DNA from 2 places in the Anaerotignum propionicum DSM 1682 genome. Region 2 is predicted to be linked to the other one. Evidence: a T-box and tRNA genes for the amino acid it is inferred to sense, from the RefSeq annotation. Region 2 holds a T-box; the other holds one or more tRNA genes.
What was found. The T-box of region 2 lies ahead of CPRO_RS01405 (glycine--tRNA ligase). A T-box ahead of a tRNA ligase gene usually reads a tRNA of that ligase, here a tRNA-Gly.

Region 1: it encodes a tRNA-Gly, which carries the amino acid that the T-box ahead of CPRO_RS01405 (glycine--tRNA ligase) is inferred to sense. The anticodon was not compared.

Annotation. Positions count from the first base shown of each region.
Region 1 is NZ_CP014223.1:544,445-553,141, forward strand. It holds rRNA gene CPRO_RS02485 (16S ribosomal RNA) at 1-1,488, shown strand, start outside; tRNA gene CPRO_RS02490 (tRNA-Tyr) at 1,579-1,659, shown strand; gene CPRO_RS02495 (PadR family transcriptional regulator) at 1,962-2,300, shown strand; gene CPRO_RS02500 (permease prefix domain 1-containing protein) at 2,287-3,012, shown strand; gene CPRO_RS02505 (hypothetical protein) at 3,002-3,616, shown strand; tRNA gene CPRO_RS02510 (tRNA-Leu) at 3,789-3,872, shown strand; tRNA gene CPRO_RS02515 (tRNA-Phe) at 3,896-3,971, shown strand; tRNA gene CPRO_RS02520 (tRNA-Gly) at 3,978-4,049, shown strand; gene CPRO_RS02525 (FeoA family protein) at 4,615-4,824, shown strand; gene CPRO_RS02530 (FeoA family protein) at 4,836-5,057, shown strand; gene feoB (ferrous iron transport protein B) at 5,136-7,304, shown strand; gene CPRO_RS14790 (FeoB-associated Cys-rich membrane protein) at 7,322-7,459, shown strand; gene CPRO_RS02540 (IS110 family RNA-guided transposase) at 7,808-8,697, shown strand, end outside.
Region 2 is NZ_CP014223.1:303,108-311,804, reverse strand. It holds gene catA (type A chloramphenicol O-acetyltransferase) at 275-925, opposite strand; gene CPRO_RS01405 (glycine--tRNA ligase) at 1,108-2,496, opposite strand; T-box leader at 2,577-2,755, opposite strand; gene recO (DNA repair protein RecO) at 2,814-3,542, opposite strand; gene CPRO_RS15145 (hypothetical protein) at 3,826-3,975, opposite strand; gene era (GTPase Era) at 4,077-4,979, opposite strand; gene CPRO_RS01390 (hypothetical protein) at 4,976-5,431, opposite strand; gene CPRO_RS01385 (uracil-DNA glycosylase) at 5,806-6,372, opposite strand; gene cdd (cytidine deaminase) at 6,386-6,778, opposite strand; gene ybeY (rRNA maturation RNase YbeY) at 6,791-7,261, opposite strand; gene CPRO_RS01370 (HD family phosphohydrolase) at 7,245-8,697, opposite strand, start outside.

The DNA of each region.
Region 1 (8,697 bases), 240 kb from region 2:
CTTAACACATGCAAGTCGAGCGGAAATATGCAATCGGAGAGCTTCGGCAGGAAGATTACATATTTTAGCGGCGGACGGGTGAGTAACGTGTGGGCAACCTGCCCTGTACTGTGGAATAATCACTGGAAACGGTGACTAATACCGCATGTCATTGCGAGAGGGCATCCTCTTGCAAGAAAAGGATTTATTCGGTACAGGATGGGCCCGCATCTGATTAGCTAGTTGGTGAGATAACAGCCCACCAAGGCAACGATCAGTAGCCGACCTGAGAGGGTGATCGGCCACATTGGGACTGAGACACGGCCCAAACTCCTACGGGAGGCAGCAGTGGGGAATATTGCACAATGGGCGAAAGCCTGATGCAGCAACGCCGCGTGAAGGAAGAAGGGTTTCGGCTCGTAAACTTCTATCAACAGGGACGAAAAAAATGACGGTACCTGAATAAGAAGCCCCGGCTAACTACGTGCCAGCAGCCGCGGTAATACGTAGGGGGCAAGCGTTATCCGGAATTACTGGGTGTAAAGGGAGAGTAGGCGGCATGGTAAGTTAGATGTGAAAGCCCGAGGCTTAACCTCGGGATTGCATTTAAAACTATCAAGCTAGAGTACAGGAGAGGTAAGTGGAATTCCTAGTGTAGCGGTGAAATGCGTAGATATTAGGAAGAACACCAGTGGCGAAGGCGACTTACTGGACTGAAACTGACGCTGAGGCTCGAAAGCGTGGGGAGCGAACAGGATTAGATACCCTGGTAGTCCACGCCGTAAACGATGAGTGCTAGGTGTCGGGGGGGAACCCTCGGTGCCGCAGCTAACGCAATAAGCACTCCACCTGGGGAGTACGATCGCAAGATTGAAACTCAAAGGAATTGACGGGGGCCCGCACAAGCGGTGGAGCATGTGGTTTAATTCGAAGCAACGCGAAGAACCTTACCAAGGCTTGACATCCCTCTGACCGGTGTAGAGATACACCTTCTCTTCGGAGCAGAGGTGACAGGTGGTGCATGGTTGTCGTCAGCTCGTGTCGTGAGATGTTGGGTTAAGTCCCGCAACGAGCGCAACCCCTATTCTTAGTAGCCATCATTCAGTTGGGCACTCTAGGGAGACTGCCGTGGATAACACGGAGGAAGGTGGGGATGACGTCAAATCATCATGCCCCTTATGTCTTGGGCTACACACGTGCTACAATGGCTGGTAACAAAGTGACGCAAAACGGCGACGTCGAGCAAATCACAAAAACCCAGTCCCAGTTCGGATTGTAGTCTGCAACTCGACTACATGAAGCTGGAATCGCTAGTAATCGCGAATCAGAATGTCGCGGTGAATACGTTCCCGGGCCTTGTACACACCGCCCGTCACACCATGGGAGTTGGAAGCACCCGAAGTCGGTGACCTGACCGTAAGGAAGGAGCCGCCGAAGGTGAAGCCAGCGACTGGGGTGAAGTCGTAACAAGGTAGCCGTATCGGAAGGTGCGGCTGGATCACCTCCTTTCTATGGAGTATTGGTTGTTAATCAGCGCTATTCTATTTTGAGAGCTTACAGGATATGTAATCATTTTCTTTGTAAGCGCACATTTTAATTGGGTGGATTCCCGAGCGGCCAAAGGGGGCAGACTGTAAATCTGTTGCGATAGCTTCGAAGGTTCGAATCCTTCTCCGCCCATATTTTAAACAAACCTTAGGGTTTGTTTTTTTTATGTGAAAAGCCTTAAGCTTGAAAGTACTTTAGAAATAAATAAGATAAATAGAAAATCAAGTAAATTAAATGCTTCCTTTAATTAGCTGAATTAGGTCAAAATTCTGTCCGTTAAAAACACTGTAATGGAGTGTTAACTTTGCTCCTTTAGACACAAAGTCTTCCGAAAGTCTTTATTTGGGGGAGTAAAAATATATTCTTGACATACATAGAATATCTAGGTAAACTATACCTAGTTGTTCTATGCATATATGAAGGGAGTTATCTAAGTGGATAAAGGATTGATTGGTGGCAGCTCTATTTTAATGTTGCTTTCCTTGTTACAGGAAAAGGATTACTATGGCTATGAAATCATTAAAGAAATAGAACAAAGAAGCAACTCTGTTTTTCAATTTAAAGAGGGAACGTTGTACCCAGTTTTACATCGCATGGAAACCCAAGGATTCCTAAAATCTTATAAAGCAAAGTCAGAGACGGGTAAGGAGCGAAAGTATTATCAAATAACAACAAAAGGGAAAGAGCAGCTTGCAAAGGAAAAAGAACAGTGGAGCACCTTTACAGGCTCCGTTCAGAAGGTATTAGGGGGTGCGGGGTATGCATGTACCTGATTGGGAAAAATACCTGAAGGAAGTTTTATCCCACGTGAAATTTAGATATGATCATAACCCTATATACGTTGAGTTAAGCAACCATATGGAAGATCGGTATGAGGATTTTATATCAGATGGAATGGACGAGGAGCAAGGGAAAAGGGCAGTCTTAACTTGTATGGGGGATGCGGATACCCTTGGGGAGGAATTGAACAAAGTTCACTCACCTGTGATTGGCTGGATTTGGCTAAGCTTACGGAATCTACTCATTATACTAATACTTATAAATTTTTTTCCTGTGTTTTCTCTTATTACCACCTCTTTCATTTCAGTCTTTGAAACTTATAAGGATAAAGAAGATAGTCCGTTGGTATATACCATTGATGTAGGCTACAAAGAAAAAGTATATGATACCACATATATCATTGATAAAATTTTATATTATGAGGATAATACAATGGAAATTCGCTATGCTACTTGGACGAATCCGTTTTCTGATAGCATAAAGTGGAGTTTATCAATCAATCCACAGATATATGTTGGTGAAACTCAATTACCCAGAGGTGGGAATGGATGGAAAAGCGGAAGCTACTACGGTCGTGGGCAGGAATTTAGAGAAGATGTGCCTTTAGATGCAACAAAAATTATCATTCCTTTGATCTATAATAATAATAATAAGGAAATTTCCATTGATTTAACAGAGAGGCGGATGATGGCGAATGAATCGTAAAAGGCAAATCTTTCTTTTTATTATCATTATTCCGTTGCTGTATATATCATTTTTGCGGCTGGAAGGGTATTATCTAACAGCTGAGCGGGTTTTCTATGCTTGTGAGAAGGGGCTTCACTATGGGCCCTCTGAAAAGATATTAGCTCAATATGAGCTTTCCAAGGGGAGCAAATTGATTGTAGGGAAATGGGATGGTAATCTTTCAGCAGTTCCAGTGGAGCCGGAATTTGGTGTCCTATGGAAGCTGAAAAGCGGAGGCGTAAGTGGTTTAATTCCTTGTGATAAAGAAGTAAGCACGTATATTGTTAGAGAGGATAGAATCATAGGGCTTACTTCTATTAAAGAAGTGAAGGAGATTTCTTGCAGGATTGAGTACGGAGATAGTAATCATCCATCCATTAAGGAAATTACCATGCAAGTGGATGAGGATGGTTATTTTACGGGAATTTGGGGGGAACAAAAAGGAGAAGATTATTATGTATATATCTCTTATTTGGAAGGTAAAAACAGCAAGGGACAAGTGGTTTACAGGGATGGCAAGTCTCTGGATGGCACGTACTATAATGATGGTGTTTTAAATGACACAGAAGGAAAGAGAGAATAGAGAGGAATTATCCTAAGAAGTAGGACGAAAGAGATGTCGCTAAGAACGAATAAGCATAGCAAAGGAAGCTGTACAAATATTAATACTACAGAAAAAAATCCTGAAAAAAAGTATTGACAAATTAGCTTGTCTTTGATATATTAAATGAGCGGTTTAAACGAGCAAGAAACTTGCCCGAGTGGCGGAATTGGCAGACGCACAGGACTTAAAATCCTGCGGGGTAACACCCGTACCGGTTCGACCCCGGTCTCGGGCATAACCGCTTAAAAATCAATATGTGCCCAGATAGCTCAGTCGGTAGAGCAGAGGACTGAAAATCCTCGTGTCGCTGGTTCGATTCCGGCTCTGGGCACCATATTTTGCGCGAGTGGCTCAGTGGTAGAGCATCGCCTTGCCAAGGCGAGGGTCGCGAGTTCGAATCTCGTCTCGCGCTTGAAAAAAGTGTCTTTATAGACACTTTTTTTATTTGTATACTTTATCTGGAGAAAATCACCTGCTTTGCTTGGGAGGGAAATGATTTTTGGTTTTTATATTTGCTGAAAGACGTTTGCTTTTACTTATAGCAAGAGGACTTTGTATCGTCGTAATTGTTACATGAATAGGGTTTTTAATTCCATTTTAGACACTGCAAGTAACAGCTGCCTATAAGTTGAGGAAAACCAGCTGAACTGGTGCTTCTGATTGTATCTATATTTTAATCAGAATGTAATTGGAGGAACTCTTGATTATTGTGTACTTTATAATAATGAGCGCCTTAGAAAACATTAGTTTTGTTAAATATTTCAAGTCAAACCTTGTATTAATGGTATATACAAGGTTTTTTATTTTATTTATAACCAATAGCCTTTAAGGTTTGCTGTTGAAATTTTTAAAACAACGGACATAGAATCAAGGATATTATCTATAAAAATGGATATAAATCTTGACGGAATGAGTTAGGCGTGATAAACTTTAAATAAGTTAGTTGTGGCTACTATGTGTCGGAAGGGGGAGTGAATATGCCACTAACATTAGCAAGTGCAGGAAGTCCACAAATTATTAAGCGTATTGGTGGAAAGGATGAGACACAGCGCTTTTTATCTTCCCTTGGATTTGTAACAGGAAGTGAAGTCACTGTGATTTCCGAATTTGATGGAAATGTTATTGTAAATGTGAAAGAATCCAGAGTTGCAATCAGTAAGTCGATGGCGAATAGAATTATGGTATAAGGTGGGATATGATGAGAACTTTAAAGGATGCAAAAATAGGTGAACGGATTTCTGTAATTAAAGTTACAGGAGAAGGCCCGGTGAAGCGCAGAATTATGGATATGGGTATTACCAAGGGTGTAGAAATTTTTGTAAGAAAGGTTGCTCCATTGGGTGATCCAGTTGAGGTTACGGTTAGAGGGTATGAGCTTTCTTTAAGAAAAGCAGATGCCCAGATGGTTGTGATTGAGTAAAATATTTATAAAATAGTTAGTAAAAACTAATTTTTTTTGCAGAATGGTTAGTTTAAACTAACGAAAAGGAGGATAATTATGTCAATAAAAATTGCGCTTGCCGGAAATCCAAACAGTGGTAAGACAACATTATTCAATGCTTTGACCGGTTCCAATCAGTTTGTGGGAAACTGGCCGGGTGTTACCGTGGAGAAGAAGGAAGGTAAGCTGAAGGGGCACAAGGATGTAACCATTACGGATTTACCTGGTATTTATTCCTTATCGCCATATACATTAGAAGAGGTTGTGGCAAGAAATTATTTAATGCAAGAAAAACCCGATGCAATTTTAAATATTGTAGACGGTACCAACATTGAAAGAAATTTATATTTAACAACGCAATTGTTAGAATTGGGTTTCCCTATGGTGATTGCCGTAAATATGATGGATGTGGTTAAGAAAAATGGCGATACCATACATATTAAACAGTTGGCTGAAAAGCTTGGATGTACAGTTATGGAAATCTCCGCCTTAAAAGGAACAGGAATCAAGGAAGCGGCTCAGGCAGCAGTTCAGGCGGCAACCCAAGGAGGTTCTCCTAAATACCATAGTTTCTCGGTTCAGGTAGAAGAGGCCTTATCTACCATTTCTGCTCGGTTATCCCAGGGAGTTGAAGAGAAGCAAAAACGTTTTCATGCGATTAAGTTGTTTGAAAGAGACAAGAAGATTTTAGAGGGGAAAGTTTCCGCCTCTGCTTTTGAAGATATTATTTCTAAGATTGAAACTGAATTTGATGACGATAGCGAAAGCATCATTACAAATGAGAGATATATTTATATCGGTGAAATTATAAAAGGCTGTTATAAGAAGCACAACAAAGGTAATTTGTCATTATCTGATCGTATCGATAGGGTTGTTACAAATCGTTGGCTGGCACTGCCCATTTTTGCTTTAGTCATGTTTTTGGTTTATTATGTTTCTGTAACAACAGTAGGTACTTATGCAACAGACTGGGCCAATGACGGTGTGTTTGGCGAGGGTTGGGAATTGTTTGGCTTATGGATTCCCGGTGTTCCTGTTATAGTTGGTGACTTTTTGGCAAGCATTAACTGTGCCGAGTGGTTACAAGGCTTGATTTTAGATGGTATTATTGGCGGCGTTGGTGCTGTATTGGGATTTGTTCCTCAAATGCTTATTTTGTTTATTTTCTTGGCATTTTTGGAAGCTTGCGGTTATATGGCTCGTATCGCATTTATTATGGATAGAATTTTCCGGCGCTTTGGTTTATCAGGAAAGTCATTTATTCCTATGCTCATCGGCTCCGGCTGTGGTGTTCCTGGTATTATGGCATCCAGAACCATTGAAAGCGATAGAGACCGTAAAATGACCATTATTACAACAACATTCATCCCCTGTGGTGCTAAATTGCCTGTTATCGCTTTAATTGCAGGTGCATTATTTAACGGGGCGCCATGGGTTGCACCGAGTGCATATTTTGTGGGAATTGCCGCAATTATTATTTCAGGTATTATACTTAAAAAGACAAAGATGTTTGCAGGAGATCCCGTTCCCTTTGTTATGGAGCTTCCTGCATACCATATGCCTACCGTTTCCAATGTATTACGCAGTATGTGGGAAAGAGGCTGGTCCTTCATTAAGAAGGCTGGTACTATCATTTTACTTTCTGCTATCTGCGTATGGTTCCTTTCCAACTTTGGTTATGTGAATGGCTCTTTTGGCATGGTAGATGATTTAAGCAATGGATTCCTTGCATCCATTGGTAATACAGTTGCTTGGATTTTCTCACCTTTGGGCTGGGGAAATTGGAAGGCAGCAGTGGCAGCTCTTCTTGGATTGGTTGCAAAGGAAAACGTAGTAAGCACCTTTGGTGTTCTCTATGGATTTGCCGAGGTTGCAGAGGATGGTGCTGAAATTTGGGGTACATTGGCATCAAGCTTTACTCAGGTTGCTGCATACAGCTTCTTGGTGTTCAATTTACTGTGTGCCCCTTGCTTTGCAGCAATTGGTGCAATCAGCAGAGAAATGAATAGTGCAAAATGGACATGGTTTGCAATTGGATATCAGACGATCTTTGCTTATGCTGTTTCTTTCTGCGTATATCAAATTGGTTCAGTGATTACCGGGGATTTGGCATTCGGCTTCGGAACAGTAATGGGGATTTTGGTTATCATTGGTTTCCTGTATTTAATGATTCGCTCAAATACAAAAGCAAAAGATAGTAAGGTTTCTGTTAGCGTTGCAGGCTAAAAAAGGAGGTATGGATTATGACACCGGGAACAATTATTGTAGGGCTGATTTTGCTTGGAGTCGTAGTTGCAATTATAAGAAGTTTGAGGAAGAAGAAGGGTGGATGCAGTTGTGGTACAGATTGTTCTTCCTGCAATCACTGTGACCATTCCTAAAAGCTTCGATGGAGCTTCATAAAGTGTAGCTGATATAGGTCTTCTATGAAATGCTTTTATTTCATAGAGGGCCTATTTTAGTACCATAAAAGTGTAAGTGTTAAACACATCATTAGTGCTAAAACATTTGCACTTATTTCTTTATAATAAAGGGAGTAGTTGGTCTGGCGTGGCCTATTTTGGATTTATACATCCGTCACAAAAACCGTCAACCACCCCTTATTATAAGCATTCGATTAAGCAGGTTGAAACTCATAAATGAGCTTTCGTGTAACGAACTAAAATGAATTGTAATAAGTGTGGATGGTAACAACTACAAATATTTTTTGATTTGGAGGGATGGAGTCAATGATTAGTGTTGGAATTGATATTTCAAAAGGAAAGAGTACGGTTTGTATTTTAAAACCATATGGAGAGTTGATTTGTTCACCGTTTGAAATAGAACATACAGAGCAAGGATTATCTGAATTGTCATCTATGCTTTTAAGATTTAATGAAGACGTTAAAGTTGTAATTGAGGCAACAGGAATCTATCATCTTCCGGTGTTTGATTTTCTGCAAGAACGAGGGATTTTTGTAGCTGTAATAAACCCATTTGAAATGAAACAGTACAGAAGTCAAGGACTTAGGGCAATAAAAACAGATAAGCAGGACTCCATTGCAATAGCAAATTACGGAATTGATTACTGGTTTCGCCTCAAAAAATACGAAATGTCCGAAGGTATTTATCAAGAACTTAAAATATTGGGCAGACAGTATTCACATTATATGAGAATGAGAATAGAGAGTGTACAGTCCTTGACACATTTGTTGGACTATACAATGCCTGGTATAAAAAAATTGTTGAAGGGATGGCAAGATTCAACTGGTAAAGACAAATTATCAGATTTTGTAGAGATGTATTGGCATTTCGATAATATAACAAAACTGTCAGAGATAGATTTCATTAATAATTATTTAGCGTGGGCAAAAGAAAAAGGATACCATCAGAACCATAATAAAGCCGTCAAGATTTATTCCCTGGCACAAGATGGTATCCCTACATTGCCTGCTGAAATGGAATCAACTCAGATTATGATTCAGCAGGCAGTTGGTGTATTGAGGCAAGTCAATACTACCTTGAAGACTATTTTAACACGGATGAAAGAACTCGCCAAGCAGTTGCCAGAATATTCTGTAGTAAGGTCAATGGGGGGAGTTGGAGATGTATTAGCACCAAAATTAATAGCAGAAATTGG
Region 2 (8,697 bases):
TGTACGATATCGTTATCAGCGACAAAAAATTATGGTTAATACGTTAGGCAAAAGGAAAAGAAAGGGGGTCCTTTTATTGAATTAGCTGTGTTTAAATAAATAACTATAAAATGGAAACACAACACCAATAGACAAAATAAGAACCCTTCATATTTCCAATACAGCTGCCTGCTTTCACATAGTCTAAAAATGAGTATTGTTTAAGTGTTAAGCTGTATTGCTATCTTTACCTCTTTCTCCATTCAATCATACGGAGATATCATAAAAGTTTTGTCTACAACAACCACTTATCGCAGTTGATTGCCATTTCCCGCAATGTTTCTACGAATTTGCCAACATGATAGCCATCGCAAACCGCATGATGGCATTGGATAGCAAGGGGCATCATGATTTTGCCGTTTTCTTTTTTATATTTTCCAATGGTGAAAATAGGCAAAAGATAATTTCCATCTGAAAAAACATTGATATTAAACGCAGTAAAATCCAGCCACGGAACACTGGAAATATTAAAAGTATTGGGCGGTATATACTCCTGTGGAAAAAGACCTCCACATGTATACTGTGCCGTATCTTGCAAATATGCGCTGTAGAATGTATTGTAACAGCTATCATATTTTGTCCATACGGCTGAAAACGTTTCCGTGATAGGATCGAAAACAGTATACATCGGGTCGATGACCTCCCAATATCCCAAACGCTGGTCGCTATTCATTGTCATTCGAAACTCCGGTAACTGATTCACCACCGATGAAATCATAAAGACTTGTGCAGGGTAGGATTTCATTCCACGCTCTTTTAGCCGAATCAGCAGATTAGTAATATCAATGTCTACCGTTATGCTATAGGAGCATGGAATATTGTTTTTATAATGTTCATAGTGAGCTTTTCTTGTCCATTGTTCCATTTGTATCTCAATAAATTTCATAGTCTTTGCCTCCTAGAAAATAGTATCAATTTTAAGAGGCATTATTTGCTGGTGTTTACCATGCTCATCCACCTTCTTCACCATTGTAACATCTGAAATATATATACTAATGAATGGTTTCATTCAATTTAAGGTTATCGTATCATATCTTTCAAAGAGGATACTCTGGAAGGCTTTGCATCTTAAAACTCCATTTTTTCTTTCAAATAAGCACTCAACTGTGCAATGGGCATTCTAACCTGTTCCATAGTGTCTCTGTCACGCACAGTAACACTCTGATCCTCTTCAGATTCAAAATCATAAGTGATGCAGAATGGTGTACCAATTTCGTCCTGTCTGCGGTAACGCTTACCGATGGAACCAGATTCATCAAATTCGCAGTTAAACTCTTTGGAAAGCAAAGCAAATACTTCTGTCGCCTTTTCGCTCAGCTTTTTGGAAAGCGGGAAAACTGCAGCCTTAACCGGCGCAAGGGCGGGATGGAAACGCAATACTGTTCTTACATCACCTTCGCTAACCTCTTCCTCATCATACGCCTCACATAAAAACGCCAAGGTAACACGGTCAGCACCTAAAGAAGGCTCAATGCAATAAGGGATATATTTTTCATTTTTATCCTGATCGTAATAGGTCATATCCTGACCACTAACCTCTTGATGGCATCTTAAGTCGAAATTGGTTCTGTCGGCAATGCCCCAAAGCTCGCCCCAGCCAAAGGGGAACTTAAACTCTATATCAGTAGTTGCGTTGCTATAATGACTAAGTTCTTCTTGCTCATGGTCACGCAGTCTGATGCTTTCTGCATCCATATTCAATTTCAATAACCAATCCTTACAGAAGCTTCTCCAATACTCAAACCACTGTAAGTCAGTTCCTGGTTCGCAGAAAAACTCTAATTCCATCTGCTCAAATTCTCTGGTACGGAAGGTAAAATTACCTGGTGTTATTTCGTTGCGGAAAGACTTACCAATCTGACCAATACCAAAAGGTAGTTTCTTTCTGCTGGTACGCTGTACATTCTTAAAGTTTACGAAAATTCCCTGGGCTGTTTCAGGACGAAGGTAAACCACGTTTTTCGCATCCTCTGTCACACCCTGAAAGGTTTTAAACATCAAATTAAACTGACGAATATCTGTAAAGTTATGGCTGCCACAGGAAGGGCAGGCAACCTGATGCTCATCAATAAATTGTTTCATTTCATCATTGCTCCAGCCATCCACAGCTGCCTCGGGCATATTGTGCTCTGCAATATATTCCTCAATCAATTTATCTGCACGGAAACGCTCCTTGCATTCCTTACAATCCATCAAAGGGTCACTAAAACCCCCAACGTGACCGGAAGCCACCCAAGTCTGAGGGTTCATCAAGATTGCGCAATCCACACCAACATTAAATGGGCTTTCTTGAATAAATTTCTTCCACCATGCTTTTTTAACATTGTTTTTCAGCTCAACACCAATGGGGCCGTAATCCCATGTGTTCGCTAAGCCACCGTAAATTTCGGAGCCGGGATAAACAAAACCTCTATTTTTTGCCAATGCAACTACTTTTTCCATAGTTTTTTCTGTCATAATAATTCCTCCTTCAAAAAAGTTGATAAGTTTTTTACCGAGGAAAGGCAATAAAAAAACTCCCCTCCCTCGCTGTAAAAGCAAGGGACGAAAGTCTATCTTCCGCGGTTCCACCCTTATTGATCTACGCAAAGCGTAAATCCACTCTTGTGAAGTCCTGCTCCAAAGTGCCCTTCACCGTACTCTGCTGTCTTCTTTTCACCCACCGAAGACTCTCTGAAAACATACTACGGATACTCCTCTTTTTCATTGCAGTTATTCAATTTAGCCATTATGCTAACACTTTCCCGCATTTCTGTCAATACCTATTTTATAAACTACAGTTCTTTGCTGAATTCTCGGCTTTTTAGCCGCACCCCCATATGTATCTCCAAATAGCGCCGCATCATGGTGTCCAACTGGTTCGTGGCTTCCTCGGAAAGGGTAAATGCAAAAACTTGCTTTCCTTCCCTTTCGGTAATAAAAGAAATTGCTTTTTGCACTGCCCCAAGAAGAGAAATCTCTCCGCCGAAGCAATGGTCTTTACAAAGGAACTCCCCTGCAGACTCGTTAAAATAAAGGGGTGCATCATCCCTACTGCAAACCATACAGCCCTCATTGGATAATACGCCGGAAAGCTGCGCATATTTCACCTCAAAAATGCGGGAAATAAGCCTTGGCGGCACTTGGCTTTTCTCAAGCATAGCCAAGGAATACAGCAGAAGTTTTAAGGTTTCATCCTGCTCCATCCCAGCAGGGCAAGTCCGCTCCACCAGCTCGGTCAAATAGACAGCTTCTGCAAGACGATCCATATCCATTCGAATGCCATAAAAGCTTTCAATCAAATCAGCTTGGGTTAAGGAATAAAAACCTTTTCCCTCATACGCTATAAAATCGCAATATGAAAAAAGCTGTGTGCCGGAAAGCAGCTTGCTTTTGGTGTTTTTTGCACCACGGGCATTGAGCATCACCCGACCGATGCCCTTGGCCAAAACCAAAATCCGTTTGCCGCTCTCGCCCACTTGGTTTTCCTGAATTACAACACCTCTAAAATGAACAACGCCCACTTTTCCCCCTCATTTTCTAATAAGACCTCGGGATGCTGTCCCAAACCTTGCAAACAAGTCATGCACCTTTGCTTGGCAAAAGTCGGCTTCGCATCCTGCCCTATCTTGGGCAGTGCAGTATTGAAAAGACTTGACCCAAACTTTCGTAACGCAAAATTTTCATTTCTTGCTATTATATTAATTCACCCCCCATGCAGAGGGGGTGACGAAAGTTTTTGCTCTTGCTTTTTTCAAAAAGCAAGTGGGTGTGGGTTAAAACCCACGGTCTTAAGGTCTTATATTCTTAATAAAAATTTTTATTTTTTGAGCTGTCTGCAATCCTCCGTCGGGGATTTGGTCTATCTCCCAAATCGGATTTGTAACGCAAATAATCTTCAATCTGACCTGTTTGTGCAAACTTTTGCCAGTATGCCTTTTTATTCCGCTCGTCCATAAAACCGTCCCCTTTCTTTCATTATGTTATGGAGCAATAACGAAAGCATACAGGTAAATTAATACCAATACCGCCAAAAACAGAAAGGGTTCTTGATTCTATCAGACATTTCGTCTGTCATATCCAAAATTTTTCAGCAAAAAGTCACTGTCTCGCCAATCCTTTTTCACTTTTACCCAAAGCTCCAAATAAATTGGTGAGCCCAACAATCGCTCCATATCTCTTCTAGCCAAAGAGCCAATTTTTTTCAACATAGCGCCCTGCTTGCCAATAATAATTCCCTTATGGGAATCTTTTTCACAATAAATGGTTGCTTCCACATCCACCATATTTTGACCTTCACGTTTTTTCATAGACATAATTTCCACGGCGATTCCATGGGGTATTTCATCTTGAAGGAGATAAAGAGCCTTCTCACGAACAATTTCGGAAGCTATTTGACGCTCCGGCTGATCTGTAACCATATCCTCTGGAAAATACTGAGGGCCCTCAGGCAAATATTTCTTAATCACATCCATCAATGCATCGGTATTACTGCCCTTCATTGCAGAAATAGGAACAACCTCAGCAAAGGTATACAGCTTACGATAAGCCTCAATCACCTGCAAAAGCTTCTCTCGCTCAATGGTATCAATTTTATTAATGACCAAAACTACTGGTGTCTTTACGTTTTCCAGTCGGTCGATTACATATTGATCCATTTCCACTACTTTTTCCGTAGGTTCGATGAGCATTAAAACTAAGTCCACTTCATTAAAGGTATTCTCCGCAGAACGCACCATAAATTCGCCCAGCTTATGCTTGGGCTTATGGATTCCAGGTGTATCCAAGAATACACATTGAAAATCCTCCTTGGTCAAAATACTGGTGATTTTATTTCGTGTTGTTTGAGGTTTATGGGAAGTAATGGCGATTTTTTCCCCGATTAGGCAATTCATCAATGTGGATTTTCCAACATTGGGTCTGCCAATCAATGTAACAAAGCCGGAATGGAATTTTTTCATGCTTGTCCCTCCGCATTTTCTGCTGCAATGTAAGCTTTATATTCCGCTTCCTTCACATCCCAATCCTTTTGCATGTCCAATAAAATCATGTATTGCAGCCAACGGTCATTTTTGGTGTCAATATCCTCTTGGGTTAAGCCCTTAATCAGAGTTAATGCCTGATAATACTTCATGCCTGCTTCCGCTGTCATATATTCAGATTGCATACCCAGCACAACACAAATCTTATTGGGCAGAGCATATCTTCTGATTTCTTCCTGAACGCCCTCTGTGCTTTTACCCATTTGGCGCATAAATTCCAAAGCATTTTTATAATGAATCACATATTCGCTTTCTTTAATTTTAACACGCTGTGCCTTCCAATTTTCCTCAATATACGCCACCACTTCTTCCATGGTTTTTGCGTTTGGCTTCAATTCCACATGGGCAAATTTTTCTCTTAATGCATCCATTTATATTCCTCCTATTTCTAAAATAAATCAGATATTTCTATTCATCACAACGATTGCTATTGAAAGCTATTTAAGCTGTCAGGAAGCTGTCCAAATTATTTCTTGCAGTTCAAATTTGAATCTTCAAAGCAACAAGTTGCAGCCATGTCTTAGTGAGTTACAGTATTCTGAACAGGCTTTTTCCAACCTTTGTTTTACAAAAACATTTAATTTGTTCCCTTATTTTCGTTTTCTATTATATACGGATAACGCTATTTTCACAAGCAAACATAAGAAACATGCCTCAGCCATGACTATTTTTATATTATGTCCTAAAAAGGCTTTCTCGTCATTGCTTTATTACATGAGCTTCATCTTTTTAAATATTATTATCTCTAGCAATCCCTCAGCTCGTCCCATCTTTTTCGAATTGCCTTCATATCCTCCCATGCAGGGCGTTTTTTCTCCTCATCCCGCAAAAGTGCTGAGGGATGATAGGTCGCAATAAAGTCATAGCCCATCTTAGGGAGCCAAATACCTCTTTGGCGTGTGATGCGAAAGGAAGGGTCGATGATGGTGGTGGCCGCAATTCTACCTAGGCAAACGATGATTTTGGGTTCAATCAATTTTAATTGATACCTTAAATAATTTAAACAAGCATCTTTCTCATCATCATAGGGGTCTCGATTCCCCGGGGGACGGCATTTCACAATGTTTGTAATATACACATCCTCTAAAGAAAGACCAACGCTTACCAGCATTTTGTCCAAAAGCTGTCCAGCAGGGCCAACAAATGGCTGACCCTGCAAATCCTCTTGCTGTCCCGGCCCCTCCCCGATAAACATAATATCCGCCTTAGGGTTACCCTTGCCAATCACCACATGTGTGCGCAGCTCCCACAGCCTGCATTTTTTGCAGTTATAACAAGCGCCCTCTAACGTCTCCCAACTCTTTTGAGCCATAGCTCTCCCTCGCTTACTTTATGTCCTCACCGCGAAAGCCCATTGGCAACAATTCCTTGAGTTTCATTACCTTTATGCCTTCACTGTCGCTATCTAAAATCACTTCACCCTCAGGCAAAAATTCAAACAATACCTGTCTGCAAATGCCACAAGGTGCCGCATAGTCTCCTGAGCTGGCGACTATAGCTATTTTCTCAAATTCCTTCACACCCTCAGAAATCGCTTTTGTTATGGCTGTTCTTTCTGCACAAATGGTAGCACCGTAGGATGCATTTTCCACATTACATCCTAGAAAAATGTCGCCGTTTTTTGCCAATAATGCTGCACCAACTTTAAATTTCGAATAAGGCGCATAAGCCTTTTCCATTGCTTTCTTTGCCAATAAAACCAGTTCCTGATTTTCCATAAAATCATCTCCTTATTCTCTTGGTATTCCTGCCTTATTCAGTATTTCCCTCTGCTTCGCAAACATTTCCTTTTCTTCCTCTTCCTCCATATGGTCGTAACCCAAAAGATGGAGCATGCTATGGGCGGTCAAAAAAGCAATCTCTCTTTTTAAGGAATGACCGTATTCCTCTGCCTGTTCACGGGCACGCTCTAAGGATATAATAATATCCCCCAAAAGCACCTCTTCTTTTTCATTTAAATCAGGGATTTCTCCCTCTTCAAAAGTCAATAAAGGGAAGCTCAAAACATCAGTGGCACGGTCAATGTCCCGAAACTGTCTGTTAATTTGATGAATTTCTTCATTATCCACAATGGATACACTGACCTCGCAAGGCATTTCAAAGCCCTCATAAGCCAAGGAATCTATAATTATTTTTTCAATCGTTTGAGAAAGCTCCAAGGAAAAAGCCTCCTCAGTTCGATTATCAATCAGTATTGTCACTATCTTTCTCCTCTTTTCCCAAATTCACCTTACGGGATGCCGCTTCGATTTCTTCTTTTTTCGGGTAGCTGACCCTCTCATGATACATTCCATGAAAAACTTTCAAAAAAGCTTTTTGTATTTTCTCCAATTCATGAATGGCTAAGCCACTGCGGTTTAATTGTCCATCATCCAGCTTGTCCTTAATCAGACCATAAATGGCTCCTTCAACTTCCTCCAAGGTCTTTCCAGCGCCCAGCATAGCCCGAACTGCCGCCTCTACCGTATCCGCAAGCATTACCACTGCGGATTCTCTGCTTGTAGGAATAGGCCCATCATAACGATAATCTGCCTCATTTACATTCTCAGACCCATAAACCTTTAATGCCTTAAAATAAAAGTATTTTACCACCGTTGTTCCATGGTGTTCCTTCATAATATCTAAAATAACCTTAGGCAGGCCAAATTCCATTCCCATTTCTACCCCTGCCTTTGTATGCTGGGTGATAATACGGGCACTTGATTTTGGTTCAATATCATCATGGGGGTTATGCCCTGTTTGATTTTCCGCAAAAAACAAGGGATATTTCAATTTGCCCGCATCATGATAGTATGCACCGGCTCTGGCCAAAGCCGTATTTCCGCCAATTTCATAAACCGCCGTCTCTGCTAAGTTTGCCACAATCAGGCTATGGTGATATGTACCCGGCGCTTCAATCATCAGCTTTCTCAAAAGTTCATTGTTAGGATTGGTCAATTCCAAAAGACGCAGGGAAGTATTTGCTTCAAACACACTCTCCCAAAAGGGTAAACTGCCCACAGCAACCACTACAGAAATCAACCCTACCAAAGCACCAAAACCGGAAGCCATGACAAGCTGGGTTGTATACCCATCTCTGAAAAATAGACCTACCGCAAACATTGTCACCAGATTCACCACTGCCATACCCACAGCAACAGGCACAACAAAAGTACGCTTTTCTGTTTTTTGAATCAGCAACGCACCGAAGGAGCCACTGATTAAAGCATAGGATAAAAACTCTACATCCCCACTGACAATCATGCAGGCAACGATAGAAAAAAAACAATTCATCAAAAGAGCCATGCGCCGTCCGATTAAAATGCTGATAAGCATAGCAAATAAAGATAATGGAATTAGGGAGTAGTAGGGCAATAACGCCATAGCCTTGCATAGAAGAATCATAATGACGTAAACACTAAACAGCATTCTGGTTTCGTTCTTTTTTAAAATCTCATCACCCTTTTTCCAAAGAAAAAATAACCCCACTGCACCAAAAAGCAATGCCACTATGGCACTGCTCCCCAAAAAGGGAAGAAGCCTGCCATCATTTTGTGTATGTCCAATCAGCTTTAAAGCAATCAATCTATCGTAAATATCTTGGGTAATAATTTCACCCTCATCCACAATCTTCTGATTTTTACGAATGCGGACTTCA